DNA from 4 places in the Mesorhizobium sp. L-2-11 genome. Region 3 is predicted to be linked to each of the others. Evidence: predicted binding sites of a transcription regulator. Region 3 holds the regulator's gene; each other region holds the start of a gene.
What was found. The regulator LexA, encoded in region 3, represses DNA repair genes until DNA is damaged. The targets are predictions, from matches to a motif close to TGTTCNNNNTGTGTTCNG.

Region 1 (7,816 bases), 440 kb from region 3:
AGAGCTCTGGCCCCATCGGCGATAGCCGGCGCGGCGAGCGCAGGTTCGGCCTTACCGTCCCGGTCCGAATAGGTCCCGCCGACCCACTTGTCGCGCGCTTCGGGGATGCGCTCGGCCACCTCCGCCCGGCTCAGCACGCGGGTGTCGACCTCGTACTCCCTGGCGACCTCGCGCCACCTTTCCCAGCCGGCGAGCACAGCCTCGTCATGCGTCGCATAGACGAGACCGCAGCGTCGAAATCCAAGGTCCCGATTGATATCGCGCGTCAGCTCGTCCCACAGTCGCATGGAGATCACCGAGAGCGGCAGTTCGCGCCGATCGCGGTTCTGCTGGCGGCACCAACCCCAGTTTCGGCTCGATTGTTCACAGGCGACGTGGCCCTTCTCGAGCAGAGCCACAGAGAGGCCACGCTTCGCCAGGAAATAGGCGGCCGTAGAGCCGAGGATGCCGCCGCCGACGATGACGACGTCGACCTCGGCCGGGATCCGCTCATCGCTGTGAATGCGTTCGACTCGGGGCGACATGTTCCAACCAACCTCGGCTGCCAAGAATGCGGAAGCAAAGTTCCGATCAGCCCTTCATCGCATCGTGCGTTCGAAAGAATGTGCCGAAATCATCCAGGATTTCGCCAGATATGCGGGTTTTGATCGCTTGATCGATACGAGCTGCTCAAGCCCGATCGAGTGCCAGTTTGACGCAGGGCGGCACCTGCTCGCGACTCCGTTGGATCGCGCTTGAGGGTCTTGAGCCTGCGAGCGAAGTTGTAAGCGGCAACGAAATCGGCGAGGTGTTACCTGAACTGATCGTGGCCCTCATAGCAGAAGCGTTTGACCGTGGTGTCCTTGATCGTGCGGTTCATCCTCTCGACCTGTCCATTATCCGGTATGTGATCTGCGGTGCCTGGAGGTCCCGCCGTTCTTCCCTGGAACGGCCTTATGGTGAGCCCTTCCGGGACGTGGGGCACCGGGAGCACGAACGTGCGGGCAGGCCGTCCTTAGACCGTGGGCTGAGAGCCCGACCTCGTTACATGGCCGCCCCTAGCGACTTTCCCGGATGCGCTGCGAGCGCGGATCAGTAGATGTTGTGTTGCCCGTTAGCTCCCGTCTTCAAACGAGCCATGATCGCGTGAAACACATGCTCACGATCAAATGAAATGAGCGCTCACCATCGCGTGAAATGGCTGCTCACAATCAGCGAAATGCGCAAGCCGGGACCGCAACAGGTCCGCCTGGCCACTGTCTCGCCGTTCCCAGCGAATGCATTCCCTCGCTTCGTCATCCTAGGGCAAGCAAGGAGCGAAGCGACGCGCCGCAGACCCTGGGATGACGAAGGTGTGGTGGTCTGTGACGTTGGATCGGCGGCTGCAGGCCGGTTGGCAGCGACCGACAGTCAAAGAACCAAATCCCCTGAGCTGAGGAACTGGTCCGCAACGGTTTTCGTGAAATGACCAACCGCTCTAGCCGGATATCTCGCTAGCCAAGGGCTGCGTAGGCTGGCGGCGGACAGCAATAAGCCGGTCGGAAACGATGCAAGAGCGCCGCGCCGAGCAAGATATGTACGCCAGGATAAGTATTAGGATGCAAAGCTAACGACAGATCGGCCTCGTGCGTAGATGCTTGCATGGCTTGGCGGGGGCTTGGCGGCTTGGCGGGGGCTCGGCACAGGTGGCAGGCATCACGTTGGGGGATGTCGTGCTGCCTGTGTCGACAGCCGCCGCTGCGCGGTCAAAGGTGGCGTCATTGAGTAAGCGTGCCAAGGTCAATGGCGGCCGGGTCAATGGCGGCCGGCTGGAGTTTCTTCCGCCGCAGATCCCAACTCGGGTCGAGCGGCCGCCTGAAGATGAGGGCTGGGTCCACGAGGCCAATCTCGACGGCTATCGAACCCAGATCATCGTCGATAATGGCGGCGTGCGTCTTTACAGCAAGAACGGCCGTGACTGGACCACGAAATACTGGCCCATCGCACTAGCCGTCGATGTGCCATGCCGGACTGCCATTCTCGACGGCGAGGTCATTGTTCCCGGCGAGCAGGGCGCTGCCGATTGCCCTGCGCTGGAAGCCGCGATCTGGAACGAGCCGAGCCGGCTGGTGTTCGTCGCTTTCGATATCCTCCATCTCGACGGCCGCGCTCTAGGCTCCTTGCCGCTGCTGCAGCGCAAGCAGGCGCTATGGCAACTGGTCGAGCCTGGCCTCGGCAAGATCCGATACAGTGAGCATTTCGAGGGCAGTGCGCTGGCGCTCTTCCGCACCGTCGAGAAGATCGGGCTCAATGGAATTGTCTCGAAGCGAGCCGACAGCCGCTACAGGAGCGGACTGTCGAACACATGGCTGAAGGCCAAATAATTCGAAGAAGCCGACTCCCGAGCAGGGGGTCGTTTATGAGCCAGGTCCGGCTCCAATGGCGCTGATGGCTGCTCACGGGGCGTCCTCACCGATTTGAGGATCGTGCAAGACCATAGGTATCCACGCTATGAGATGCCAAGAAGAGATTCGCTCCGCTTGCGCGTAACCGGCCTGCGCGGGCGAACGCGACACGCATACCAATCCCGGCGGAACAAATCATGATCATTCTCATTGTGGTGATCAGCAAGGGAGATTGATCATGGGCGACCGGCACAACCCAAAAACCGAGGCACCGGCAAATGTCGAAAAGGACCCGGAAGATTGGATCAGCGGAGATGACCCCATGACCCCCGCACAAGCCTCCTATTTGAAAACTTTGGCCGAACAGGCCGACGACCCTGACGCCTATGCTGACGGCCTCAGCAAGGCGGAAGCCTCTAAACGCATTGATGCACTCCGGGGAAAGTTAGGCCTGTAGTGCCCGCTCGTGGCTCCTGGTCTCCAGCGACCAGGGCCGTTCCATCGAACCAGGCAGCGGCTCTGTCCAGTTTGTTTCCGTGGTCTCACGCCGGGAATGAGCTGCATTGCGTTCTGCAACCGCTCGCTGGATAGTCCTGCGATGTTGCAGACCTTGATGACGCATTGGCCCCAGATCCTCGCGATCATTTCGGTGGTGATAGCAGCCATCGGCATCGTCCACGCCATAATGACGAAGGAAGACGTCCGCGCCGCCACAGGTTGGGTCGGCGTGATGTTCCTGTCGCCATTCCTTGGCACCATCATCTACGCCGTTGCCGGCATAAACCGCATCCGTCGTGCAACGATCAGCGCCATGCGGCCCCTTTCCAGCGAGGCGGCTTCCGCAAAACATGAGCGCAACATTGTCGCCGAGGAATTGATCGCCGAACGGTACGGCCAACGCTTCAGCGGCCTGAAGACATTGGGCGACAGGGTGGCCCGGCGTGCCCTGACCTCGGGAAACGCGATTGCGATACTGGAGACAGGTGCCGAGGCCTATGCCGCAATGTGCCGAGCGATTGACGGCGCTCAACGCAGTATCCTTCTCGAGACCTACATCTTCGACAATGACGATGTCGGGCGGCTTTTCGTGGACTCTCTCGCCGGGGCCGTCCAGCGGGGTGTCAGCGTTCGCGTGCTGATCGATGCCGTCGGGGCGCGTTACTCCGTCCCCAGCATTCTTGGGCGTCTGCGAGAGGCAGGAATCACAGCAGACCTCTTCAACGGCAACATTGTCATGGGCCTGCGTCTTCCCTACGCCAACCTCAGAACGCACCGGAAGATCCTGGTCGTCGATGGCACGATTGCGTTCACCGGAGGGATGAACATCCGAAAGGGATTCTCAGCCGAATTCGCCGGCCCCTCCAGCGCGAGGGACACGCACTTTCAGGTCACCGGGCCGGTCGTAGCCGACCTTTTTTCGGTTGCCGCCGAAGATTGGCGCTTCGTGAGCGGCGAGCTTCTGAAAGGCGACGCCTGGCAAGTGGCCACGCCTGCCGCGGCTCCCGGTCAACCGATGTTGGCGCGGGCGGTTGCATCCGGGCCGGATGCCAGCATCGAAACGAACCACAACTTGCTGATCGGGGCATTTTCCGTCGCCCGCAAATCGATCCGCGTCATGTCGCCCTATTTCCTGCCGGATCGGGAACTGATCAGCGCGCTGACGACCGCGGCCAGGCGAGGCGTCGAGATCGACATCGTGGTACCGGCGGTGAACAATCTCTTCCTTGTCGACCGGGCGATGACGGCGCAATTCGATCAGGTCCTGAAGCACTATTGCCGCGTATGGCGCACGCAGGGCTCGTTCGATCATTCGAAGCTGCTGTCGGTCGATGGACTTTGGGCTTATATAGGATCCTCCAATCTTGATGCCCGGTCCCTGCGGTTGAATTTTGAGATTGATATAGAGGTTCTTGATGCAGGCTTTGCCGCGGAGATTGAAGCGCGGATCGGATCGGCAATCGCCTCCGCCGCGGCTGTAACGATCGAAACCTTGAGAGCCCGGCCATTTATCGTCCGACTGGTCGACCGAGTGTTGTGGCTGGGATCGCCTTACCTTTAGAGGCTTTCTCGGCCTGCCGGGGGAATTCGGGTGACGCAGCCATCGCTCCTTTTAAGCGTCGGTTTTCGTCAGGGCAGGGAAGCAGTGATTGCAGATCCTATTTGAGTGAGACAAAGCTAAGTCTTGAAGGTAGTGAGGACGAGCAGCAGACTGATGCAAAGAACTGGACATAGCTTTCCTGCAAATGTGCTCAAATCCATTCGCGACAGAAAAAAGCAGAAGGCGAAGGCTGCGCCGTCCGAAGGAACACGCCCCGCGGGGACTCTGGTCGCATCTTACAACGTTCACAAATGCGTGGGCGTCGACAGAAAGTTCGATCCCGAACGAATCGGCCGCGTCATCCGGGAAATCGCCCCGGATGTCATTGCGTTGCAGGAAGCGGACAATCGCTTTGGAGATCGTGCCGGCCTTCTGGATCTCATGCGTCTCGAATTGGAAACGGGCCTGGTGCCGGTGCCGGTGTCCGGAAACGGCAAAGGGCACGGCTGGCACGGCAACGTTCTGCTTTTCAAACGGGGCATCGTTCGCAATGTCCATCAGATAAAGCTCCCGGGGCTGGAGCCGCGCGGAGCCCTGGTTGCCGAAATCGATCTCGACGAGAAACGAACTCTGCGCGTTATCGCAGCCCATCTCGGCTTGCTGCGCCGATCGCGCTCCGAACAGGCCCGTGTCGTGCTCGAAATCATGAACCGACCGGACGAAAAACCAACACTGCTGCTCGGCGATTTGAACGAATGGCGACTCGGAAACCGTTCCGCACTGAATACGCTGCACACGACTTTCGGTCCCGCGCCGCCGGCGGTCCCCACCTTTCCATCGCGTCTGCCGCTGCTGTCACTCGACCGGATCATGGCAAATCGACACGGAATGATCTCAACCGTCGAAGCCCATGACACGCCGCTTTCGCGGGTCGCCTCCGATCATCTGCCGCTTATAGGATTCGTTCGCCTATGATGTAGCTGCCCAGCCCCATGGATGGAGATCGGTTCAAACGGAACCTCTAGTCTAGACTAGCGGAGCGCCGGCCCAGCGGCTTTGGTTGCGGGGGAGACCGCTGGGCCTGACCAGCGAGCGTTCGGGTGGCGTGCTCACCTGCCTGGTGAATACGTGAGTTAAAGCAAATGCAATCGAAACATGCGAACGAAGTACGTGTCGGTAATGGGTGGATCGTGGAGCGGGGAGGGCTGGTTTCGAGGACCATCTCTCGTAACACCGATTAACTGATCGTTGCCGCCGTCGCTTCGCGTGATTGGCTGCATAGCCATCAAGGGACTAAGATCATCGAAGCTCGAAAACTTCGCGAAAGTGGGGGCCGGTTGCATTTCGTAGAAGAATTTACTTTCCGGAAGGCATTGGGTCTTTGATCGGATAGCAGCTTTTTCACTGCGAACGCGCACAATGCCGTCTGGCGGAGGGAGAGGACCTGGAATCCAACCTTCTTCAACTCGCACGGGTTCGCGCACGCTGGCAAATGGGATCTAGTCGTCTGTGAAGAAGGTTGATTTCGGGATCGGAGGCGAAGCGGGAGCATTCCCACCCGCCATATCAGAGCTGATATGGCGTCAGGCTGATCGCGGCCGGATTGGTGGCACTGCAGCGGACGTGAGCAGTACCAGGAAGAAGGCACACAAAAGCCTCAGCCAGTTGAGCAGGAGGCTGAAGTTATAGCCGACGGCTGCAAGGACAGCGTTGTTGGCATCGCCCTCGGAGAAGGCCAGGAAGTTGCGGCCCATGCGGTGGTCGTTCTTGAGATGGCCGATGACGGGTTCTACGGCGGCCCGGCGTCGCAGCGCCCGTTTGACGGCCTGGGTGAGGCCGCGCTTGTAGCCGGCGACATGGACCTTGAACATCTTGTCCTTCGGCGCGTTGTGGCCGCGGTAGCCGGCATCGGTGACGATCTTGCCGAGGCTGACGCCGATGGTGTCCTCGATCGCCGGGATGATGGTCGCCAGCGTGTGGCCGTCATACGGATTGCCGGGCAGCGCCTTGACATGGGCGACGAACTGGCCGCCGCGGCTGCGCTGCAGCGGGGTGGCGACGGAGACCTTGACGCCGAACTCGTAGGGCTTGTGGGCCTTGCCCTTGCCAATGCACTCGATCTCCGGAGCGTGCAGGGAATACACCTTCTTGCCCCGCTCGCGCTGGCGCTGGTCCCTGACGCGCCGGGCCAGCGACAGCGGCAGGGCAAAGACCTGCATCAGCTCTGGCCGCATGGCGAGCTTGCGGACGATGTCGCGGATCACCGCTCCCAGCATGGTGCGCAGGCGCTTGAGTTGCCGGTTGGCCCGCTTGAATTGCTTGGCATGGGCATAGCGCTGATGCTTGATCAGCGCGATCTTGCCGACCCGCGCATAGGACTGGCGCAGGGCAATGCCATGCTTCCTGGCCAGCTTGACCAGCCGCTCGCGGGCGCGATGCATCAGCTTGGCGTCGGTCGGGAAGGTGATGGCCTTTTCCTGCACGGTAGTGTCGACGATTACCGCGCGGAAGTCCGACGGCTTGGCCGCCCCCAACCTGGTCGCCGCCGCAAGGCTCTCCTGGAGCAGAGCCGTGAGCCGTTCTTCGCCCATGCGCAGGCGCCAGCGCGTCAATGACGTGCGGTCGAAGGGCAAGCGGTGCTGGAAGAACTCCTCGCCGCAGAACAGCTGGTAGTAGGGGTTCTCCAGCCAGCGTTCGCACAGGCTTTCGTCGGACAGGTTGTGCATCGACTTGAGGATGGCCAATCCCGCCATCAGCCGGGTCGGCAAAGGCGGCCGGCCAGGATCGTCGTCATAGACCTCGCCCAGCCGTTCTTCGAGGAAACGCCAGTCGATCGTCTTGGCCAGCTTCACCAGCGCATGATCCATATTGAGAATGTGGTCGAGCCGGGATCGCAACAGGTCCGTCTGGCCGCTCTCGCGCCGTTCCTTCGGTCGCATCGCTCGCTTCCCTCGCTGCTTCGTCATCGTCTCGAATCACGCAGAACAAGCGCATCCAATTTGCCGGAAACCGCAGCCCAAAGCCACGAAATTCGGCAATCTGAAAACCGAAATCAGGGGAAATTGTTAAACGGAATCAAAGCATTCCGAGTTTTTCACGGACGACGATCTAGGCATTGCTCAAGTGCCTGGACACCAGAACACCAGGCCCGACGCGGGAAGTATGCAAATTGATGGAAATTTCGGAAGCGGCTCAGTTTCGAGAATCGCCAACGCCTCATCGGATGACCGCGCCTGTCGGATTCGCTCCCGAACCTGAGATGCCCGAAACAGTCGGCATATTTGGGAGAGGGCAGGGAGGAAGGCGGAAGTGGAAGAGCGCGGCCAGAGTACAGTGTAAATGAGGTCGACGGGGTCGTCGTCGGGGCCCTCGAAATTGATAGGCTGGGCCAAGCGTGTCAACGACGCGACAGGCG
Region 2 (7,816 bases), 1.8 Mb from region 3:
AGCGCAAGCGCAAGGAAGCCGAGCAGGAGGCCGCCGACATCGTCGCCGCCGCCAAGCGCGAGGCCGACATGCTGGCTGCCGAGGCGCACAAGAAGACCGAGGACTATGTCGCCCGGCGCACCGCACTTGCAGAACAGAAGATCGGTCAGGCCGAGCGCGAGGCGATCGGCGAAGTGCGCGCCAGTGCCGTCGATATCGCCGTCGAAGCCGCCCGCACGCTGCTCGCCGCCAAGATTGACGCCAAGGCGGGCGCCGACCTGTTCCAGGCCTCGCTTCAGGACGTCAAGTCCAGGCTGAATTAAGGGATTTCATCGAGAAATTTCATCGAAGGCCGCCCGGGAAACCTGGCGGCTTTTTTTGCGCATTGGCGAAAGCGGCTGAGCGCGTAATTTCCCCCCTTGAGGGGGAGATGTCGCCGAAGGCGACAGAGGGGGTCGGTACGTCCCGGCGCGACGCCATGTGGAGGCGAAAGAGGAGGTTGGCGCTTCACGCGCGGCTACCCCCTCTGGCCTGCCGGCCATCTCCCCCTCAAGGGGGGAGATTACGCACTTGACCGCCTTCGCCAATCGCGCAGGCCCATCGCCTCAATCCAGGCCCGTAAAACTCTCTTCGTCCGGCAGTTCGGTGCCGTCGAGCCGGAACGGTGCGAAGGACGCGCGGTGCAGCCGCGCCACCGGTCCATGCAGCTCGATCGCCGTGCGGTGGCGCACCGTGGCGTAGCCCATATGGAGCTCGAAACCGTAATCCGCGTGATGGCTGCCGCAGCCGCACATCATGCGGTCGCGCATCACCTTGGCGACGATCGAGGCGGCGGCGATCGACTGGGAGCGCTGGTCGCCCTTGATCAGCGCTTTCCCTTCGCATGGCAGTCCGGGCGGCACGTCGCGGCCGTCGGCCAGGGCCAGCTTTGGCTGCACCGAGAGCCCGACCAAGGCGCGGCGCATCGCCTCGAGGCTGGCCTTGAGAATATTGCTGCCATCGATACCTTCCGCGCCGACCGAGGCCATCGACACGCCAAGAGCGGAGCCGAGGATTTTCAGGAACAGCGCCTCGCGCTGCAGGTGGCTGAGCCGCTTGGAATCGTCGAGACCGTCGGGAATGTTGGCGGGATCGAGCACTACCGCTGCCGCGACGACCGGCCCGGCGAGTGGGCCGCGCCCGGCCTCGTCCATTCCCGCCACCGGCCACAGGCCTTCGGCCATCGCCTTGGTCTCGAAGGAGAAATCGGGTCTCTCAACGATTTCGAAGAGAAGCGGAGAATCAGAACGCGCGCGAGCCATGTTGCGGCGAGGTTCGCATCGGCTCCGATTCTCCGCAAGCCCCTCCGGGTCGGGTGAGGCACCGGACCCGGAGGGCACCGTCTGCAAGCCCGGGGACAGGACAGGCCGGACGGGATTTTTTCGTCTGCCGCCGGCAGCGGCGGCAGACGATGTCTTCAAAGCAGCATCAGTTGCTCGGTTGCCTTGGCTGCGGCGACGAACTGGTCGGTCCTGAGCGACCGCCGCTCGGCGTTGAGGCCAAGCCGCTTGGCGGCGATCTCGAAGCGTCTGCCGATCTGCCAGGCATAGGGGCCGGAGCCTTTCATGCGCTTGCCCCATTCCGAATCGTAATCCTTGCCGTCGCGCATCGAGCGGATCAGCGACATGACGTGACGGTAGCGGTCCGGATAATGACGCAGCAGCCAATCCTTGACGATCGGCGCGACCTCCAGCGGCAGGCGCAGCAGGACGTAGCCGGCCTCGCGCGCTCCTGCCGCACGTGCCGAATCGAGGATGCGTTCCATCTCCTGATCGGTCAGGCCGGGGATGATAGGAGCGACCATGACCGAGGCCGGAATGCCGGCATCCGAAAGCTGCCTGATCGCCTCCAGCCGCTTGGTCGGTGTCGACGCGCGCGGCTCCATCGTTCTGGCCAGCATACGGTCGAGCGTCGTCACCGACAGCGCCACCTTGGCCAGCCCGCGTTCGGCCATGCGCGACAGAATGTCGATGTCGCGCGTCACCAGCGCGGATTTGGTGACGATGCCGACTGGGTGGCCGCGCGCCTCCAGCACTTCGAGGATCTCGCGCATGATCCGGTACTGCTTCTCGATCGGCTGGTAGGGATCGGTGTTGGTGCCGATGGCAATGGTGCGCGGCTGGTAGCCGTCCTTCGACAATTCCTTGTCGAGCAGCCGCGCCGCATCCGGCTTGGCGAACAGCTTCGATTCGAAATCCAGTCCCGGCGACAGGCCCATGAAGCTGTGCGTCGGCCGCGCGAAGCAATAGACGCAGCCATGTTCGCAGCCGCGATACGGGTTAATCGAGCGGTCGAAGGAAATGTCGGGCGATTCGTTGCGGGTGATGATGGTGCGCGGCTTCTCGACCTGCACCTCGGTCTTGAACGGTGGCAGCTCCTCGAGCGAATTCCAGCCATCGTCGAACACATGCCGGCTGACCGGTTCGAACCGGCCGGACGGGTTGATGCCGGCGGACCGGCCGCGATTACGCTCCGGGCGGATACGGACGCCACTCTGCTCGATCATTGCATTGGCCATCTCGGCTCTTCCAGCCCCAAAGGCAGCAATGTCGGCACGTACGATCTGTTCCATTTTCGCCCTCTCCCAGGGACTGTCGGCCGGCTGTCGAATCGCTCTGTTCATGAAAATAATCCTATTCAGCCTTGGAGAACAAAGCAAGAACATTTTTTAGGGGCGACGCAAAAACTGGCGCTGCGCCCGGCTTTCCGCTATTCGGCTAACGATGCTCAGCGTTCTCATCCAGACCATGAATGACGAGGAAAGATTGGCCCGCACGCTCGCCTCGCTGATCGGCGGCGCGGTCGAGGGCGTGGTGCGCGATGTCATCGTCTGCGACACCGGCTCGACCGACCAGACGCACCGTGTTGCCGAACATGCCGGCTGCCTTTATGTGGCGAGCGGCGGCATTGCTGCCGGCATCAGGCAGGCCAAGGGCGACTGGCTGCTGCTGCTGGAGCCGGGCGCGCGGTTGGGCGAGGGCTGGATCGACGAGGTCGTCGCCCACACCGCCAGGCAAACCATGCCGGCGCGGTTCTCGCGGGCACGCGGCAGTCGCGTGCCGTTCCTGTCGCGCGTGTTCTCGAGAAACCGGGCACTGGCCGAAGGGCTGGTGATCAGCAAGCGTCAGGCCGCTTCCTTATCGAAAAACGCCCGCAGCGCCGAAGCCATCGCCCGCGGCCTTGCGACCAGGAGGCTCGACGCCGAGATCTGGGTGGCGCCGGTCAAGTGACGGTCGTCATTCTTCCCATAGCGGGCGAGGGAGACGTCGAATCCTTCGTTAGGATGAGGCGGCGCGCAAGCCGTGGGCGGAAAGCGACATGCTGGAAATCCGCATTGGCGCGATACTCCTAGGCAGAAGCATATGCTTGTCGTCCTGCGGGAAACTCGCGATACTCGGCGACAGCTCGGGGAGATCGCAGATGAATCTATCCATATTCGTTCGTATCGCCTTGCTGGCAGCCGCTTGCTCAGTGCCGGCGATCGCGGAGGCGCAGGAATCGTCGCTTTGGTCGGTTTATGAGAACACGCTCAAATCGGCCAAGTACATCGATCTGACCCATGCCTTCGAGCCGGTGCAGCCGGTATGGCCGGGCTTCGCCAACGCCCGGTTCAAACCGGCTATCGCCGGTCGGGACATCGAGGGCTACGTCAAGGCCAGCGAAGAGTTCACCTACGACAAGCATGGGTTCGTTGCGAGCGCCTACGAGCTGACGACGGACCAATATGGCACGCAGCTCGATCCACCCTCCCATTGGAACCCGCTTGGCGCGACGATCAGCGACCTGCCGGCCACCTATGCCGTGCGGCCGCTCGTCGTCATCGACATCAGCGGCAAAGTGCAGACTGACGAAGGCTATCACCTCCAGGTCGCCGACATTGAGGAGTGGGAAAAGCAGCACGGCCGCATACCGGAAGGTTCAGTCGTCTTCGTGCGTTCGGATTGGTACAGGAAATGGTCTGATGCCGCCCGCTTCAACCAAAAACCGTTTCCAGGCGTCAGTTTGGCCGCGCTGAAGTTCCTGCATCTGGAACGGAAGATTCTGTTTCATGGCCATGAGCCGCTCGATACCGACACCACGCCCAACCTCGAAGGCGAACATTGGCTGCTTCACAACGATTTCACGCAGGCAGAAGGCGTTGCAAATCTCGACAAGGTGCCAGAGGCCGGGGCGCTGGTTACAATCGGCTTTGCCAAGCCGCTCGGCGGGTCAGGCGGATATGCGCGTTACGTCGCGATTGCACCCGCCGACTGGACGGAGGGCGTTTCGGTCACCGAAGCGCCTGGTGCGCCGCTTTCCCGGCAAACCGCGCCGCTCAAGCGTGACGAGAACGGCGTCTTCCGTCCGACGCCCTGATCACTGGCGATTCGGGAGGCCGGCGCGTCCCACCCCACGCGAGTTGTTGCGCAAGGTCCAGACTTCGGTCCCTCCGCCGCTCGCGAAAACGTGACTGTCCCGACGATAGCCACCACGATTGCTAGCGCTATCGTGGCAGGAGCGCGCCAGTCCTGCCACGGGAGGCAGTCATGCTTCGCCTATCTGCTGCCGTTCTGCTGACCATGGCCTTCTGGCCGTTCGCCGCTTCGGCCCAGGAAGAGAAGCCGCCGTCGAGATGCGTTGCGATCGCTGACGCGCTGCCGTCGGCCACCTATGCCAGCTTCACAGCGCCACAGGGGCAGACGTCTCGGCTGGCCCAGGCTTTCGTCGACGGTGACGTTACGATCACCTATGCCGGCCATTCGACCTACGTCATCGAGACACCCGCCGGCGTCAGGATCGCCACCGACTTTTCCGGCGTCTATGGCGCTGACCCGCTGCCCCGCGTTGTGACCATGAACAAGGCCCACCGCACGCACTATTCGGACCATGTCGATCCCGGCATCGAATATGTGTTGCGCGGTTGGAATCCGGACGGCGGTCCGGCGCGCCACGCCCTTGTCGTCGACGATGTCTATATCCGCAACGTGCCGACGGATATCCGCAATGGCGGCGATCTCGGCAAGGACGGCAATTCCATCTTCATCTTCGAAGTGGCGGGACTCTGCATCGGCCATCTCGGCCATCTGCACCACCGGCTGGAGGATGCGCATTACGGCGCCATCGGTCGGCTCGATATCCTTATGGTGCCTATCGACGGCGGCATGACGCTGTCGCTCGACCGGATGACCGAAATCACCGCGCGGCTCTATTCCTCGATGATCTTGCCGATGCATCGCCATTCGACCCCGATCAGTGAGTTCACAGGTAGGATGGGCGACGATTTCGCGGTGGAATTCCTCTCCGGCCGATCTCTGACGGTCTCACTGAAGACGCTGCCCGACCGGCCGACGATCATCATCCTCGAAGGTGTTTGATCGCTTCGTCGCTGCCTTCTCCACCGTGCGCAACCTCTTCGTTCCACCTCGCTCGAAACACTCACTGTCGCGAAATCAGCGAGCCTTAATGTTCCGTCAAGCTTGCCGGAAAGTTTGCGACAACTCCCATTCATTGTGCATCGCACAAAATCTAACCGGGGCTTACCATTCCTTTGATGCGGGCGGATGGGTTTGGGTATCGCCTGAGCGGTGAGCGGCCGACGCTTCGTCGACGCGCCCCTTATAGCTGAGGATTCTGATGACCCCTGACCAATCCGGTGCTGCAAGCCTCGAGTCGATCGCTCGAAACGGCAGCCTGCTGCGCCGCATTGCCGTGCGGATACCGACCTATCTGTCGGACCTTCGCGAGAATCCGGCATGGCTGCCGATGTTCATGCTGGCGCGCACCATGCCGGCGCGGCGGTTGCATTGGCGTGGCGCAAAACCGGTTCGACCCGCACAAAAAGCCGGGGAAACAATGTTCGCCGGCGTCGATCGTGACGCGGTGGTCGACGCGCTCCGCTCGGACGGCCTCTTTTCCGGCCTTGCCCTGCCGCAGTCGATCCACGAGGAAATCGCCAGCTTCGCGAAGCGCACGTCTTGCTTCGGCAATTTCGATCGTCGCCTGGAGTTCCTGCCGGTCAAGCATGCGGAGGCCGAAAAACACTTCGGCCGTCCCCTGCTCAGCGGCCACTTTTTCGAGCGGATCCTCGACTGCAACGCTGCGCTTACCGTGCAGCGCGATCCGCTGCTTCTCGACATCGCCGCCCATTATCTCGGCAGCCAGGCAAAGCTGATCACCACGCGGGTCTGGTGGAGCTTTCCGACGAGCTCCGTGTCCGACGCCGAGAAGAACCTGGCGTCGCTTGGCAAGTACCACTTCGATCTCGACGATTGGCGGATGCTGAAATTCTTCTTCTATCTCAATCCGGTAGATGCCGAGACCGGTCCGCATGTCTATGTCCGCGGCAGCCACAACCGCCGCACCCTCAAGCACCAGTTGACGCTCCTCGTCGGCCATCCCGCGGAAGAGGTTTTGAATGTCTACGGCGCGCAGAGTCCGATTACGCTGACCGGCGAGGCGGGTTTGGGCTTCGTCGAGGATCCCTTCGGTTTCCACATGGGCACCGTGCCGACACACAAGCCGCGGCTGATGATGGAAGTCGGCTTCGGCGTATCGCCGCCCTCGCGCCGGCGGTTCCACGGCGAGCCGGTTATTCGCTGATTGTGGCGCTGATTCTGATCTCGGAACAGCTTTTTGAGAACCTGGTCTAACTTGTCTTGGTGCCGCCGCGCCGCAGATGCTCGTCCAGGCGCGGCATGATCTCGACGAAGTTGCAGGGCATATGCCGGTAGTCGAGCTGCGGCTTCAAAATGCCGTCCCAGGCATCCCTGCAGGCGCCGGGCGAACCTGGCAGCACGAAGACGAAGGTCGCGTTGACGACGCCGCCGGTCGCCCGGCTCTGGATCGTCGACGTGCCGATCTTGTCGTAGGAAATGCGGTGGAACACTTCGGAAAAGCCGTCCATGCGCTTTTCGAAGATCGGCTCCAGCGCCTCCGGCGTCACGTCGCGGCCGGTAAAACCGGTGCCGCCGGTGGTAATGACGACATCGATCGCTTCGTCCCTCGACCAGCCCAGAACCTTGTCACGGATTTTCTGGCGGTCGTCGGTGACGATGTCGCGGGCAGCGAGAATATGGCCGGCCTCGAGGATGCGGTCGACCAGCGTCTGGCCGGATTTGTCGTCGGCAGGGCTGCGCGTATCGGAAACGGTCAGCACCGCGATTCGCACGGGAACGAAGGAACGGCCCTCGTCAATCCTGGCCATATGCGTCAGGCTCCGATGTCATGCTTCGCGTGGCGGCGACGAACCAGTCGGGATGGCGGCTGCGGATATCGACGGCGGCGCGCTTGGCGACATTGCCAGTCTCGAACAGCCCAAAACAGGTCGCACCGGAACCGGACATTCGCGCGAACCCCGCTCCGGCCTTGTTGAGCACCGAAAGCGCCTTGCCGATGATCGGTCGGATCGCCCGTGCCGCAGGCTCGAGATCGTTGCGGGTGATCTCCAGCCAATTGCGGATGCTGTGGAAGTCGAGGTCGCGCGACAGTGGCGGCAGTCCCTCATTGTCGCGATCAGAAAGGGCGTTGAACACCTCGGCCGTGGAGATGGCAACGCCGGGATTGACGAGAACCAGGCCGAGTGCGGGAAAGCCCGGCACGGCCGACAGTTCGTCACCGACGCCGCGCGCGATCAGCGGTTTTGCCATAAGGCACATGGGAACGTCGGCACCCAGCGAGAGGCCGACCCGCGCCAGGTCGGCATCGTCGAGGTCCAGCCTCCATGTCTCAACGAGCCCGCGCAGCACCGTTGCGGCGTCGCTCGACCCGCCGCCGACGCCGGATGCGACCGGCAGGTTCTTTTCGAGCCTGATTGCGACCG
Region 3 (7,816 bases):
CGGTACGGCAAAACACATATGCAAGAAGTTGGCCGCGAAATTCAGCTCGTTCTTCGGGTAAATGAACGGTTGGCCGATGTGATATTTGTAGGCCATCGCCGCGATCGTCGGCATCTTGGCGATCAACCGCATCGACGCGACCATGCGCTGGTAGGGGTCCGAGATGTCGGTGGAATCGTGATAGAAGGCTGACAGCGCGCCGACCACGCCGCACATCACCGCCATCGGGTGGGCGTCGCGGCGAAAGCCGGTGAAGAAGCGCGACATCTGCTCGTGCACCATGGTGTGGCGCGTCACCCGGTAGTCGAAATCGTCCTTCTGCGCCTTGGTCGGCAGTTCGCCGTAGAGCAAGAGATAGCAGACTTCGAGGAAGTCGCCGTGCTCGGCCAACTGGTCGATCGGATAGCCGCGATGCAAAAGGATGCCGGCGTCGCCATCGATGAAGGTGATTTCCGACTCGCAGCTTGCCGTCGACGTGAAGCCGGGATCATAGGTGAAGGCCCCGGTGGTGCTGTAAAGCGAGCCGATATCGATGACGTCAGGTCCGACCGAACCGCTTCGCACCTTGAGTTCGTGAGTTTTGCCGCCGAATTCAAGTTTCGCAGTCGACGCGTGGGTTTTGCCGCCATATTCCATTTTTGTCGCAGCTTCGGACATTGCAAACTCCTTTTGTTTTCTCATGTCGGCAAAGGCAAAATTTCTGCAACGCAACACGTCGAAAGTATCGGAGTTCGCGCGTTTGCGCCCGCAATTGGATTTGCGTGCCAAATTGGGCCAAGACCTAATGTTGCACTGCGAAACCCACCTTTCAATGCCAATCTTCTTGGGCCAGTTTTGCTAATCGATTTGATCCGCGACGCGCGCCAGGCTTTCCTCGCGGCCAAGCACGGCAAGCACGTCGAATACGCCGGGCGAGGTGCTTTTGCCGGTGAGCGCGACGCGCAAAGGTTGGGCCACAGCGCCTAGCTTATGGCCGCCGGCCAGCGCAAATTCGCGGATCGCCGCTTCCGCCGCTGCGGCCGTCCAATCTCCTGAAATCGCCTTCAGCGCCGCATGGGCGCCCCGCAGGATCTCGCGCGCCTCACCGCCGAGCAGAGCCGCCGCCTTCTCGTCGATCGGCAGCGGCCGCTCGGCGAACAGGAAGGCCGCACCGTCAACCAACTCGACCAGCGTCTTGGCGCGCTCCTTCAAGCCGGGCAGGGCGGCTAGCAACTGCGCCTTGCGTGTGTTGTCGAGGCGCGCTGCGATCGCCGGGCCGAATTCGAGATAGGGCAAGGTGGCGATGAAGATATCGAGCAATTCGGCGTCGTTCATGCGCCGCATATGCACGCCGTTCAGTGCCTCGAGCTTGGCGAAGTCGAAGCGGGCGGCTCCCTTGTTGACATCGCCGATGTCAAACCAGGCAATCATCTCGGCGATCGACATCACCTCGTCGTCGCCGTGGCTCCAGCCAAGCCGCGCCAGGTAGTTGAGCAGTGCCTCGGGCAGATAGCCCATGGCGCGATAGGCTTCGACGCCGAGGGCGCCATGCCGCTTCGACAGCTTGGCGCCGTCGGCGCCATGGATCAGCGGGATATGCGCCATCGACGGCACGTCCCAGCCCATGGCTCGATAGATCACCATCTGGCGGGCGGCGTTGGTCAGATGGTCGTCGCCGCGGATGATGTGGGTAATGCCCATGTCATGATCGTCGACGACGACGGCATGCATATAGGTCGGGTTGCCGTCCGAGCGCAGGATGATGAAATCGTCGAGATCCTTGTTGGGGAAGCGGACTTCACCCTGCACGCGGTCATGCACCACCGTCTCGCCGTCGGCCGGCGCCTTGATGCGGATCGCGCCCCTGGCGCCAACCGGCGCCTCTGACGGGTCGCGGTCGCGCCAACGGCCGTCATAGCGGGGCGGCAAGCCCTTGGCCCGCGCGCTCTCGCGCATCGCCTCCAGCTCAGCCGGCGTCGCATAGCAGTAATAGGCTTTGCCGAGGCGCACCAGTTCCTCGGCGACCGCGCGGTGGCGCGGCGCGCGCTCGAACTGCGATACCGGCTCGCCGTCCCAGGTCAGGCCGAGCCAGGAGAGCCCATCGAGGATGGCAGCGGTTGCCGCATCGGTCGAACGCTCGCGATCGGTGTCCTCGATGCGCAGCAGCATCTTGCCACCGGTGTGTTTCGCATACAGCCAGTTGAACAGCGCCGTGCGCGCCCCGCCAATATGCAGGAAACCGGTGGGCGAAGGGGCAAAACGGGTGACGACCTTGTCGGACATGGAACTCTCGGGGCAAGCGCAGAAAACGGATAGGGTTGCGCGGACTTTCGCGCGTCGCGCGTTCATGTAGCATAGGAGGTCAAGGGCGCAAGGGGCGAACCCTATGGCTGGACCAGGCCGCGGCGTGGACGAGAGCGAGGGCGCGATCGCAAGCGTCAGCGAACGATCGCTGTTTGCCGGCGTTCCCGACGCTGAGCCGCTACCCGTTTCGCCGCCTGCATCGACGCCAGGCATTCAGCCTCTTTCGCCGCATCGCTCCGCGCCGGTAGCGGCTCCAGCACCCTGGCCTGTCATTCGTTTTCGCCGACAGCTCAGCCATTTTTCACCGTCCGGTATCCGCAACAGCGTGGCCTCGGCAGCCGGCCTGGAACTCGACCGCGGCGTCGCCTTCCTGCTGGTGCCGGTTTTTCTGGCAAGCGGGGTGATCGTCTATTTTTCGCTTGCCGTCGAACCGGACTTTGCCCAGCCGATTGCCGTCGTGGTCCTCACGGCATTGTGTGCGGCCGTCACGCGCTCACGCTGCAAAACGCATCTTGCTTCATGGCAGCGTTGCTGTGCGCGCTCGGTGTGCTCGCCGCCAAGGTTGAAACCTGGCGCGCCGGAACGAGGATGCTCGGTTCGGAAATCCAGACCCAGCTGACCGGCCGTGTCGTCAGGCTCGACCAGATGGCGAACGGCCGGATCAGGCTGACCATCGACGTGATATCGACCGCCCGGCCGACACTGCGTTATGCGCCCGAACGTGTCAGGGTATCGGCACGCAAGATTCCCGCTGAGATGACCGCAGGCTCGGTGGCAACCGGCTATGTGAGGCTTCTGCCTCCGACTGGCCCGGTCAGACCGGACAGCTTTGACTTCTCCTTTGACAGCTATTTCGCCGGTATCGGTGCCAGTGGCTTTTTCCTCGGCAGTCCAAAGATCGTCGTCTCGGAAGATGCACCGTTAACCACACGCCTTTCTTCGTCGATCGAGAAGGCGCGGGAAACCATCGCCGACCATATCAGGGACAGCATCGGTGGTGCCGAGGGGGAGATTGCCGCTGCGTTGATCGTCGGCGTGCGTGCCGGCATCCCCGAAGAGATAAACGAATCGATGCGGCGCACCGGCATCTACCACATCATCTCCATTTCCGGCCTGCACATGGCGCTTGTCGCCGGCACTGTCATGGGATTGCTGCGCGGCGCCTTTGCGCTGTTTCCCGACTTTTCGTCGCGCCGGCCGGTCAAAAAATATGCGGCTGCTGCCGCACTCGTCTCCATCGCTGCCTATCTGATTTTCTCCGGTATCGTGGTCGCGGCTGAACGCAGCTTCATCATGCTGGCGGTAATGCTTGTCGCCGTGCTGTTCGACCGGGCGGCACTCACGATGCGGAACCTGGCGATTTCGGCCATCGCCGTCATCGTCGTGTCGCCGCATGAGGTGGTCGGCGCAAGCTTCCAGATGTCCTTCGCCGCGACTGCGGCTCTCGTGGGCGCCTACGCCGGTTGGTCCGACTATCGTGCCGACAAGGCCACGACGCCGCGACAGCGACGGTCACCGGTCGCTTTCGTCACGCGCAAACTCGTCGCTGGGGCAGGCACCATCGCAATGACCTCCATCATTGCCGGCAGCGCCACTGCGCTCTTCGCCATATGGCACTTCCAGCGCGTCTCGCCGCTCAGCCTGTTCGCCAATCTGGCCGTCATGCCGATCGTCACCATCGTCATGTTCCTGGCCGTCCTCAGCGCCTTGGCGATGCCTTTCGGCCTCGACGGCCCTTTCCTCTACATGATGGGCAAGGGCCTGACGGCCATGATCGCAATTTCGGGATGGATCTCGGAGCGTTCGCCAATCGATGCAGTCGGACTGATTTCGTTGCAATCGGTTCTGCTGGTGACGGTCGCCCTGGTCATCGCCACGATGGCGACGACATGGCTGCGGCTTGCGGCACTTCCCTTTGCGCTCGCCGGCCTGCTGACGATTTCCGGGACGCGCACCCCCGACGTGCTGATCTCGGAGGATGCGCATCTGGTGGCGCTGCCGATCGGCGGCGGCGAACTTGCCGTCAACCGGGTGCGTTCGAACGAATTCACCACCGACAACTGGAAACATGCGCTGGTTTCAACAACGATCGTCGAGCCGGAGACATTCGAAAAAGGAGATGTGCGGTTCGACATCGCCGACCCGGCCGACCTGCCGCCGGGAGCGCCTTTCAGCTGCACTGCCGGCCTGTGCCTGGCCCGGCATCCGTCCGGCGCGCTCATCGCGCTCGCCGACAACCGCAAAACCGCGCGGCCGGCCTGTGCCTTTGCTGATTTGATCGTCATCGACGATGCCACAGCCTATTACAAACCCTGCCGCAATCCGCTGGTTCTCGTCGTCACCAAACGGCAGCTCGCTCGCATGGGCAGTGCCGCCGTCTTCTTCGATCCGCTATCGGCGACGACGCGCGCAGAAATCCGTTTTGCCGTCAGACAGCCATACAGGCCCTGGCATGAGCAGCGGCGATTTTCGCGCGAGGCGAGGGGCCTGCCGCCATACCAGAGGGCCGAGAAACCCAAAAAACCTGCCGCTCAGTAACGCCGGATCAGTCCGACGAGCTTGCCCTGCACCTTGACGCGGTCCGGCCCGAAGATGCGCGTCTCGTAGGCCGGATTGGCGGCTTCCAGTGCGATCGAGGCACCTTTGCGGCGGAATCGCTTCAGCGTCGCTTCTTCCTCGTCGACCAGAGCGACAATGATCTCACCAGGCTGGGCCGTGTCGGCGTTGCGGATGATGACCGTGTCGCCGTCGAAGATGCCGGCCTCGATCATCGAATCACCCTTGACCTCCAGCGCGTAGTGCGTGCCGCCGGTGATCATGTCCGGTGGCACCGAGATCGAATGGGTCTGGTGCTGGATGGCGTCGATCGGCACACCGGCAGCAATGCGGCCCATCACCGGTATGGAGACGGTGGCAACGACGTCGTCGTCATTGCCGGCCGCACGCATGCGCGACGGCGCCGGCTTGATCTGGCGTCCGAGGCCGCCCTGCCCAAGGCTGCCCTGAATGACGCTCGGCGAGAATTTGCGCGCCGCATTGAGGCCCGGCGCGATCGAATCGGGCAGGCGCAGCACCTCCAGCGCGCGGGCGCGGTTGGGCAGGCGGCGAATGAAACCGCGCTCCTCCAGCGCCGTGATCAGCCGATGGATACCCGATTTGGAGGCGAGGTCGAGCGCTTCCTTCATCTCGTCGAACGAGGGCGGAATGCCGCTTTCCTTCAGCCGCTCGTGGATGAACATCAGCAGTTCATGTTGTTTGCGTGTCAGCATCGCGACCCCCAATAGAATCAGAAAAACAAACCCAGAACAAACACTATCTGTTCCAGTTGTGTTCCGCAACCATTTAAAGTTTAATGAATGCGTTGACGTTTTGTTCAGCGTAGCATCAGCACGCTGCAGGCGGCGCCCGCTTCGGCTGCGGGAGCGAATGGCTCGCGCACGATCAGTCCGTTGGCGTCGGCCAGCATTCTGAGCATCGAGGAATCCTGGATACTGAACGGCATTGCCTCAAGCGTGCCAGCTTCTTCCTTAACCACCGCGCGTACATAGTCCTGCCTGAGATCGTTGGCCGGCATGGCGGCGCCGAGCCGCGCCTGACGCATGTCCTGGCGGAAGGCGCGGCCGCCGAGCCGCGCCAGCAGAGGCTTCAGAAAGAGCTGCGTGCAGACCAGGCTGGCCACCGGATTGCCGGGCAGGCCGATGCAGCGGATGTCGCCCAGCCGCCCGAACATCAGTGGCTTGCCGGGCCGCATGGCGATTTTCCAGAAATCGAGCGCCATGCCTTCGCCGGTCAGCACGTCATGGACGAGGTCGTGGTCGCCGACCGAGGCGCCGCCCAGCGTGACGACGACGTCGGCGCCTGCGTCGACCGCTTTTTTCACCAGCGCGGCGATCGCCTCCTTGCGGTCGGGGGCGATGCCGAGATCGAGTGCGCAGGCGCCGACCGAGCGGACAGCGGCGGCGACGCCATAGGCATTGGAGGAGATGATCTGGTCGGCGCCAAGCTCGCTGCCCGGCGGCAGCAATTCGTCGCCGGTGGCGATGATGGCGACCAGTGGCCGTTTCGCCACGCTGACCTGCCGGTGGTTGGCCGATGCCGCCAGCGACAATGCCGCCGGATCAAGCTGGCGGCCTTTCTCCAGCAGCACGTCGCCCTGCGAGAAATCGAGCCCGATGCGGCGGATGTTGCGGCCTTCAACCGTCGGCGCGGTCACTTCGACCATGCCGCCGCCGAGGTCGCGGACATTCTCCTGGATGACGATGGTGTCGGCGCCCGCGGGAAGCGGCGCGCCGGTGAAGATGCGCACGGCCTGCGCCGGGCTGACTGTTCCGGCAAAGCCGCGTCCGGCCGGCGCCATGCCGATCACCGAGAGTCTCGCCGGCACGGACGCGACATCCTCGGCCCGCACGGCATAGCCGTCCATTGCCGACGCGTTGAATGGCGGCTGGGTGCGGAGCGCCACGAGCGGCCCCGCCAGCACGCGGTCGGCGGCGTCCATCAGGGCGACGCTTTCAGCCTGCAAGGGCGCAGCATCCTGAAGCAGGTGCTCAAGCGCCTCGGCGACCGCAAGCAGCGCCATTATTGGCCTGCCCCCTGGGCATCCGCCTTGTAGTCGCCGGATTTGCCGCCGGTCTTTTCCACCAGCCTGATGCCGGAGATCGCCATGCCGCGATCGACCGCCTTGGCCATGTCATAGATGGTCAGGCAGGCGACCGAGACGGCAGTCAGCGCTTCCATCTCGACCCCGGTCTTGCCGGTGACGCGGGCCAGCGCCGTGACCTTCAGGCCGGGCAGGTTGGCGTCCGGTTCAATGTCTACCGATATCTTGGTCAACAGCAGCGGATGGCAGAGCGGGATCAGCTCATGCGTCCTCTTGGCCGCCATGATGCCGGCGATGCGCGCCGTGCCCAGCACGTCGCCTTTCCTGGCATCGCCGTCGAGAATCATTTTCAGCGTTTCAGGCCGCATCGAGACAAGACCTTCGGCGATTGCCGTGCGGGTCGTCTCCGCCTTGTCGCCGACATCGACCATATTGGCTTCGCCTTCCGCGCCAAGATGGGTGAGGGCGGCCGACATCGTCAGGTCACCTTGGCGCGACGTGCGACCATTTGGACGCACAAACTACGCTCTAACGCTTTGTATCTAGGCATCATGCTCTCCGAAAATCGATTCCGATTTTCGGGCGGATGCATTGGCGGGCGCCTTGCCCGTCAAAAGCAGGTGCGTCGCAGTGGCCACGTCCTGTTGCCGCATAAGGCTCTCGCCGACGAGGAACGTGCCAATGTCGCTCCGTTCCAGCCTGCGGCAGTCCTGGTGCGAGAAAATACCGCTCTCGCTGACCAGCAGCCGGTCGGCAGGCACCATCGCCGCGAGCCGCTCCGATGTCTCGATGCTGGTTTCGAACGTCCGGAGATTGCGGTTGTTGATGCCGATCAGCCGCGACGACAGTTTCAGCGCGCGTTCAGTCTCGGCCTCGTCATGCACCTCGACCAGCGCGTCCATGCCAAGCTCGAAAGCCGTCGTTTCGAGTTCC
Region 4 (7,816 bases), 2.9 Mb from region 3:
ATCGGCCCCGAAAGTCGGGTCCGATGCTCGGAAAGCACGATGCGCAGATTGTAAAGTGTCGCAGCGTACTGCATCCAGGCGGACGCACGTCGCTCCAACGGTGACAAGCGGGCGTTTCGCTGGCAAATTCGTATTCGGGATAAGATTCAGGCAATCAGGAGAACAACATGGCATTTTTTGCCAAGGCAAAGATTTTCGCAGCGGCGGCATCGATGATGCTTGCGGCGGCAACAGCGGCACAGGCCGCCCAGTGCGGCAATAATGGCGCCGGCTTCGAAGCGTGGAAGGCGGAGTTCGCGCAGGAAGCAAGGGCCAGCGGTGTGGGCTCGAAGGGTCTGGCCGCTCTGGCTAGCGCGACCTATGCAAAAAGGACGATCGCCGCCGACCGCGCTATCCACAAGTCTTTCGGCGGCTCGGTGGAAGCTTTCATGAAGCGCCGTGGCGCGTCCACCATCATTTCCAAGGGCCGTTCGCTGAAGAAGTCGAACGCCGCGCTGTTCGACAAGATCGAACGGACTTACGGCGTGACGCCGGGTGTGTTGCTCGCCATCTGGGGGATGGAGACCGGCTTCGGTTCCTTCCTGGGCAAGCAGAATACGGTCTCTGCCATTGTAACGCTTGCCTATGATTGCCGCCGCCCGGAGTTCTTCTACCCGCATGCTGTTGCAGCCCTGAAACTGGTTGATCGCGGCGCGTTGAGCGCCTCGTCGGTCGGCGCCATGCATGGCGAGATTGGCCATACGCAGTTCCTGCCCGGAAATGTCTTGAAATACGGGGTCGGCAGCGGAAATCTGCGCGACAAGGCCACTGCGTTGGCTTCCACCGCCAACTTCCTCAAGGCTCATGGTTGGCAGCCCGGTGCCAGCGCGCAGGCCAATCTCGGTGCAATTGCCGGCTGGAATGACGCGAGCAACTATCAACAGGCCATCGCCCGTATCGCCACGGCGATCGACGGCGAGTGATACAAATCTCTATTCGACGGAAAGCCCGGCCATGCGCCGGGCTTTTTTGTTGATAGTCCTGCCGTTCAGGCCCAGGGCCGCAGCTCGGCGTTCTTCTTCTCGAACGAGGCGATGGCGTCGGCCTTCTCCATGGTCAGGCCGATATCGTCGAGGCCGTTCAAGAGGCAGTGCCGCTTGAAGTCGTCGAGGTCGAACTTGACCACGCCGCCGTCCGGTCCGCGGATTTCCTTGGCTTCGAGGTCGATCGACAGCGTTGCGTTGGCGCCGCGCGAGGCGTCGTCCATCAGCTTGTCCAGATCCTCCGGGCTGACGGTGATCGGCAGGATGCCGTTCTTGAAGCAGTTGTTGTAGAAAATGTCGGCGAACGAGGTCGAGATGACACAGCGGATGCCGAAATCGAGCAGCGCCCACGGCGCATGTTCGCGCGACGAGCCGCAGCCGAAATTGTCGCCGGCGACCAGAATCTGCGCCTTGCGATAGGCCGGCTTGTTGAGCACGAAATCCGGATTTTCCGAGCCGTCGTCCTTGTAGCGCATTTCGGCAAACAGGCCGCTGCCGAGCCCGGTGCGCTTGATCGTCTTGAGATAATCCTTGGGGATGATCATGTCGGTGTCGACATTGACGATCGGCATCGGCGCGGCAACGCCGGTGAGCTTGGTGAATTTTTCCATAGGTCTTGCCCGTCTTCTTTCGCTGCGGGGATGTGTTGCGCCCGGTTTACACAAAGCTGCAGGCAAATAAAAGGCGGCTGTTTTCGGCCGGCTTTGGTGCTGGAGCATGGACCCCTTCAAAATTGCCGCCCTGTGGTGCACCTTGGCCGGCATGACGACACGTGCCAAAGTCCTCTATGCCAGCGAACCGGCCCTCGACGCAGCCGAGTTCCGTCGCGTGCTGGTGGAATCCGGCCTCGGCGCCACCCGGCCCATCGATGACGACCTCCGCCTGAAGGCGATGCTTGCCAATGCCGATCTGGTGTTGACGGCGCGCCTCGATGAGGCTGACAAGCCGCTGATTGGCCTTGCCCGCGGCATCACCGACTTCTCGTGGGTGTGCTATATTTCCGAGCTCGCCGTTTGCAAATCGGCGCAAGGGCTCGGCATCGGCAAGGGCCTGCTCGACGAAGCGCGGCGGCAGCTCGGCCCATCCGTCGCCATGTCACTGATTTCCGTGCCCGACGCCGTCGGCTTCTACGAACGGATCGGCATGACGCGCATGGCAGACGCGTTCTGGTTCAGCCGCGAGCGCTGACGGTTCGCCGTGCGGTGCGGAACCGTTGATGTCGGCGGGACAGCAATGCTGTCCTGCCAGCGTTAGATCACATTCAATTCCCTGAAAGCCCGCCCCTCGGCGACACGGCTGTACCCGAACGCCGCGCAATCGACCGTGCGAAAACCGCCATGCACGATCAGCTCGGCCAGCGCCTTGCCGACGGCCGGCGCCTGCTGCAGGCCGTGGCCGGAAAAACCGTTGGCGAAGAGGAAATTTTCCACTTGCGGATGCGGGCCGATCACCGCGTTCTGATCGAGCGTGTTGTAATCGTAATGACCGGCCCAGGCGCGCGTCGGCTTGATCGCCTCAAAGGCCGGGATACGGGTCGCCAGCACTGGCCAGATCACCTCTTCGAACAGCGGCCAGTCGGGCTCGAAATCGCTCGCGTCGGCGGGGCCGTCGCCCTCTTCCGGCTCTGCCCCGCCGGTGATGTAGACCGAGCCTTCCGGCCTGACATAGATGCCTGAGGGATCGACCAGCAGCGGCATGTCGTCATATTTCTCGCGCGCCTCGAAAATGAAGACATTGCGCTTGCGCGGCTCTACCGGCAGCACCAGTCCGGCCATTGCCGAAACCTTGCCAGCATTCGGCCCGGCGGCGTTGACGACGATGCCGGCCTCGAGCCGCTCGCCATTGTCGAGGCTGACACCAGTGACGCGGTCGCCCTGCCGTTCGATGGCGGTCACATCGGCGGTGATGAAATCGATGTTTTTGTCGCGCAGCGCCTTGCGGAACAGCATCAGCATGGCATGCGCGTCGAACCAGCCCTCGCCCGTGCGGCCATAGGCGCCGGCGGTGATGCCCTCCGCCGACAGCCACGGAAACCGGCGGACGAGCGCCTCCGCATCCTCAAGCACGATGTCGGCGCCCTCGGCCAACTGCGTCTCGTGGTTGGCCTTGAGGATCGGCAACCCGTTCTCGCCGGCAAGGATGAGATAGCCGCCTTCGCGAAAGCCGATATCGGCATCCGGCCCGAACTCTTCCGTCAGCCGCCGGAACAGCTTCAGCGTGAACTGCGACAGCCGGATGTTTTCCGGAATCGAAAACTGCTGGCGGATCGAAGCGCAGGACAGCGTCGTCGCCGCATGGGCGAACTGCGGGTCACGCTCGACCAGCGCGATCGAACCTGAAAACCCTTCCTCGCGCAGATAATAGGCGATCGAGGAACCGACGATGGCTCCGCCGATGATGACGACGTCGTAGCGCACTTTTTCGCTTCTCCAGTTCTAGAGCCCGAAGCCGGTTTTCTGAAACGATCATGCTCCATTTCATGCAGCCGGCAGGATGATCTCGAAGCGCGCGCCGCGCTCGGAGTCAACCAGGCGAATCGTGCCATCATGCGCTTTCAGCAGGGCCAGAACGATGCCGAGGCCACTTGTCGATCTCGGCGCCGCCCCTCATTGCCCTGCCGGGCATTTCTCCCCGTATAGTGACGGGGAGAAAGGGCCGGCCGCAACGCTGGCGCCCTTCCTGTAACGCTGGTGATTGGCGAAACCGCCGATGCCAGCGCCCCTCTCCCCGTCACTATACGGGGAGAGGAAGCCGGCAGGCAGGTGAGGGGCAGCACCAACGCCCGGAAAGATAGGGGAAAATTCAAACCGGAAGCGATTGCCCGGTGCAGGAGCCAGACTGCTTGCTTCGATCGCCTCCAGGCGGCATAGATCTGAGATGACCGAAACCTACCGCCCGCGCCGCTCGGTGCTTTACGTCCCGGCCTCGAACGACAAGGCGCTGGCCAAGATCCCATCGCTGGCCTGCGATGCCGTCATCATCGATCTTGAAGATGCTGTCGCCCCGGCCGACAAGGTTTCCGCGCGGCAAAAGCTGGCCGGCATCTTCGCTCAGCGCCGAAACCTGCGCTGCGAAATGGTGGTGCGCATCAACCCGCTCTCCAGCGAATGGGGCGCCGACGATCTGCTGGCTGCGGCAGGCTGCGAGCCCGACGCCATCCTGCTGCCCAAGGTCGACACGCCGCGCGACGTCCTGGAAGCCGGCGACGTCCTCGACGACAATTTTTCACCCGACGCGGTGAAGCTATGGGCGATGATCGAGACGCCTAAGGCGCTGCTCAACATCGGCCCGATTGCCGAGCTTGGCCGCGATCCGGCCTCGCGGCTGGTCTGTTTCGTTGCCGGAACGAACGACTTGGTCAAGGACACCGGCATTCTCGCCACGCCCGACCGGCGCTATCTCACACCATGGCTGATGCAGATGGTGCTCGCCGCGCGCGCCGGCGGCCTCGATCTGCTCGACGGTGTCTTCAACGATTTTCGCGATCTGGACGCTTTTGCGCGCGAGTGCACGCAAGCGGCCGCCATGGGGTTCGACGGCAAGTCGCTGATCCACCCGGCCCAGATCGATGCCGCAAACCGCGCCTTCGCGCCATCTGCCGAAGCCGTGGCCGAGGCGCGTGCGGTCAAGGATGCCTTCGCGCTTGCCGAAAATGCCGGCAGGCAAGTCATTGCGCTGAATGGAAAGATGCTCGAACGGCTGCATCTGGCGCAGGCCGAAAAACTGCTGGCGAAGGCGGCCGCCAGCGGGGCATGATTGGCGACTCATCACAGGAATGAAAAATGAAACTCTACCGCTTTCTGTCCGGCCCGGACGATTCCAGCTTCTGCCACAAGGTGACGGCGGCGCTGAACAAGGGCTGGCACTTGTTCGGCTCGCCGACCTATGCCTACGACAAGCAGACCAAGACCATGCGCTGCGGCCAGGCCGTGGTGAAGGATGTCGAGGGCCAGGAATACGGGCCCAACACCAAGCTCAGCGATTGGTAAGGAGGTTTGCTGAAGCGCCCGTCTTTCGTCATCCTAGGGCGGAGCGACGCGAAGCGGAGTGCAGACCCTAGGATCCATGCCGTTACCTCTGCCGAAGGGCACGGCGGATCAGGATTTTATGGCCCCGCTTGCCCATTACCGCGCAATCGAATGGTGAGCGTTCGGTTCTGCACCGCCGGAGCACTGCACCACCGTCCCGGCATGGATCCCAGGGTCTCCGCGCGTCGCTTCGCTCCTGCTCCGCCCTGGGATGACGAAGCGGGGAGCCCCCTATTCGGCCGCCTCTTCGATCCGCTCCATATCATCGTCAGACAGGCCGAAATGGTGGCCGATCTCGTGGATCAGCACATGGGTGACGATGTCGCCCAGCGTCTCCTCGTTCTCGGCCCAGTAGTCGAGGATGGCGCGGCGGTAGAGCGTGACGCGGTTCGGCCCCTCGCCGGTCTGCGGATTCCAGCGCTCGGCGATGCCGCGCCCCTCGAACAGGCCGAGCAGGTCGAAAGGCGTTTCCAGCGACAAATCGTCCATGATCTCGTCGGTCGGGAATTCGGCGATCTGGATGACGATCTCGCCGGTCAGCTTGCGAAACTCCTCCGGCAGATGGGCGTAAGCCTCCAGGGCCAGGAACTCCATTTCCTCCATCGACGGCGAAAGCTCGCCGTGCCAGGTGCGGGTCTTGTAGATGCGGGCCATGCGTTGTCCTTCTGATCCCGGCATATAGGCTTTCGCGCCGGACTCGGCAATTGGCCGGGTTGCCGTCCATGTGCGGCAGGAATAAATTCCTCATGACTGCGCGCATGACTCCGCTTGACTCTTCGGCCGCCCTCTGGAATCTATTAGAACATAACAGGAACAATTGTGAGTGGAAGCTGACCGTCATGGCGACAAGCGCCGTGGCGCGGGAGACTGTTTTTGCCCTGCGCCGCCAGATCGCGAAGATCGAGGGAACGCTGCCCGAGTGCCTGCAGGCGCCGGCCGGCGCTCCCGTTGATGCGCCCCGGAATCCAACAGCTGATGTCACTCCCAGAAATATCACGCCCGGGGATCTGACAATCGTCCGCCGCGGCCTCGCCGTGGCGCCGCCCGATGCGTTTGTGCGCACCGGCGCCGAAGCTCTCGATACCGCGCTCGGCGGCGGCCTGCCGAAGGCGGCGCTGAGCGAGATCCATGGCGCCGCGACCCGCGATGCCGGGGCCGTCGCCGGCTTCGCCCTGTCGCTCGTCAGCCTGATCCTCAAACAAGGGCCGCGACTGCCGGTCCTGTGGATCGGCACCACGGAAATCTTCCGCGAGGCCGGCTTCCCCTATGCCACAGGGCTTCATCGCCTTTTCGGCATCGAGCCGGAGCAATTGCTGTTTTCCGAGGCGCCAAGGCTCCTCGACGCGCTGTGGACCGCCGAGGAGGCCGCCCGGATGACGGCGCTCGCCGCCGTCTTCCTCGAAATCCGCGGCAGTCCGCAGCGGCTGGACCTCACCGCGACGCGGCGGCTGCACGCCCGGGCACAGAGCGCCGGCCGGCCGGTGTTCCTGCTGCGCCAGGCCGGCGAACCCGAGCCGACGGCGGCACCCGTCCGCCTCGTCCTGTCGGCGGCGCCGTCGGCACCGCGCCAGACGATCGCCGGGCCGCTCACCGGCTCGATCGGCCGCCCCGCCTTCACCGTCAGCATCGGCAAGAGCCGCACCGCCTTGCCGGGACAATTCATACTGGAGTGGAACCCCGATGAACGCAGTTTCGAGCAAAGAAGGACCAGGGAAGGACGGCAGGAACCGGCAGCGAATCCTGTCCCTGTGGTTTCCGCATCTCGCCGCGGAAAGGATCCTGCGCCAGCGTCTGGGGCGGTCCTGGCGTTCGCGGCCGTCGGATCACCTGCCGCTGGTGATCAGCCATCGCCAGGCGAACGCGCAGCGCATCGCCGCCCTCGACGAGCGGGCTGAGGCGCTTCACCTGAAGCGCGGCATGGGCATAGCCGACGCGCGCGCCATGCATCCGTCGATCGACGTGGTGGAAGCCGATCCCGAGGCCGACCGCCGCCTGCTCGAAAGCCTCGCCGACTGGTGCGACCGCTACACCCCGCTGGTGGCGATCGACGCAGCCGATGGCCTGTTCCTCGACGTCACCGGCTGCACCCATCTTTTCGGTGGCGAACGGGCGATGCTGGACGACATCCTGTCGCGCTTTTTCCATCAGGGTTTCGATGTCCGCGCTGGCCTTGCCGCCACACCAGGTGCGGCCTGGGCGGCAGCGCGGTTTTCTGGTGACCGCATCGTCCCCGGTGGCGAGGAGGAGGCGCTTCTCGCACCCTTGCCGCTGGCGGCGCTGCGCATCGAGCCTGACATCCGCGCCAGCTTGGAAAGCGTCGGCCTGCGCACGGCAGGCGCCGTCATGGCAGCACCGCGCGCGCCGCTCGCCCGCCGCTTCGGCAGATCGCTGCTTTTGCGTCTCGACCAGGCGCTCGGCCGCCTCGACGAGGCGGTGTCGCCGCGCCTGCCGGTGGCGCCGCTTTCGGTCGAACGCCATCTCGCCGAACCCATCATGCTGACCGACGAAATCGAGCGGCTGGTGAAAATGCTGGCGACGACATTGAAGGCGGACCTCGAGCGCCGCGGCGAAGGCGCAAGAAGGCTGGCGCTGCTGCTCTTCCGCGTCGACGGCGCCGTCAGCCGGATCGCCGTCGGCACCTCGCAGCCGTTGCGCGAGCCGCTGCTGATCCAGAAATTGTTCCACGAAAGGCTTGCCGCGCTCGAACAGGACATCGATGCCGGCTATGGCTTCGATCTCGTGCGCCTCTCGGTCCTGTCGGCCGCC

Region 1: a site for LexA is predicted at 2,550-2,567, ahead of JG739_RS19910 (DUF3072 domain-containing protein). Genes of this name have one in related genera too.
Region 2: a site for LexA is predicted at 2,665-2,682, ahead of JG739_RS26175 (PA0069 family radical SAM protein). Genes of this name have one in related genera too.
Region 4: a site for LexA is predicted at 5,849-5,866, ahead of JG739_RS35205 (ImuA family protein). Genes of this name have one in related genera too.

The regions. Positions count from the first base shown of each region.
Region 1 covers NZ_AP023257.1:4,144,875-4,152,690, reverse strand. The annotation lists gene JG739_RS19920 (NAD(P)/FAD-dependent oxidoreductase) at 1-524, opposite strand, end outside; gene JG739_RS19915 (ATP-dependent DNA ligase) at 1,731-2,342, shown strand; gene JG739_RS19910 (DUF3072 domain-containing protein) at 2,602-2,820, shown strand; gene JG739_RS19905 (phospholipase D-like domain-containing protein) at 2,962-4,422, shown strand; gene JG739_RS19900 (endonuclease/exonuclease/phosphatase family protein) at 4,576-5,376, shown strand; gene JG739_RS19895 (IS5 family transposase) at 5,985-7,340, opposite strand; gene JG739_RS19890 (PTS sugar transporter subunit IIA) at 7,521-7,816, opposite strand, start outside.
Region 2 covers NZ_AP023257.1:5,470,618-5,478,433, reverse strand. The annotation lists gene JG739_RS26185 (F0F1 ATP synthase subunit B) at 1-302, shown strand, start outside; gene JG739_RS26180 (ribonuclease HII) at 585-1,280, opposite strand; gene JG739_RS26175 (PA0069 family radical SAM protein) at 1,436-2,590, opposite strand; gene JG739_RS26170 (glycosyltransferase) at 2,742-3,248, shown strand; gene JG739_RS26165 (cyclase family protein) at 3,439-4,374, shown strand; gene JG739_RS26160 (MBL fold metallo-hydrolase) at 4,545-5,372, shown strand; gene JG739_RS26155 (hypothetical protein) at 5,632-6,597, shown strand; gene moaB (molybdenum cofactor biosynthesis protein B) at 6,644-7,201, opposite strand; gene JG739_RS26145 (4-(cytidine 5'-diphospho)-2-C-methyl-D-erythritol kinase) at 7,188-7,816, opposite strand, start outside.
Region 3 covers NZ_AP023257.1:3,707,902-3,715,717, forward strand. The annotation lists gene gltA (citrate synthase) at 1-657, opposite strand, end outside; gene gltX (glutamate--tRNA ligase) at 838-2,262, opposite strand; partial or broken gene JG739_RS17720 (ComEC/Rec2 family competence protein) at 2,366-4,821, shown strand; gene lexA (transcriptional repressor LexA) at 4,815-5,552, opposite strand; gene JG739_RS17730 (molybdopterin molybdotransferase MoeA) at 5,657-6,862, opposite strand; gene moaC (cyclic pyranopterin monophosphate synthase MoaC) at 6,862-7,359, opposite strand; gene trpC (indole-3-glycerol phosphate synthase TrpC) at 7,426-7,816, opposite strand, start outside.
Region 4 covers NZ_AP023257.1:782,656-790,471, reverse strand. The annotation lists gene JG739_RS03720 (lytic murein transglycosylase) at 168-962, shown strand; gene leuD (3-isopropylmalate dehydratase small subunit) at 1,028-1,633, opposite strand; gene JG739_RS03710 (GNAT family N-acetyltransferase) at 1,785-2,210, shown strand; gene JG739_RS03705 (NAD(P)/FAD-dependent oxidoreductase) at 2,273-3,439, opposite strand; gene JG739_RS03700 (HpcH/HpaI aldolase/citrate lyase family protein) at 3,900-4,778, shown strand; gene JG739_RS03695 (DUF1737 domain-containing protein) at 4,805-5,011, shown strand; gene JG739_RS03690 (metallopeptidase family protein) at 5,282-5,704, opposite strand; gene JG739_RS35205 (ImuA family protein) at 5,890-6,945, shown strand; gene JG739_RS03685 (DUF6504 family protein) at 6,887-7,816, shown strand, end outside.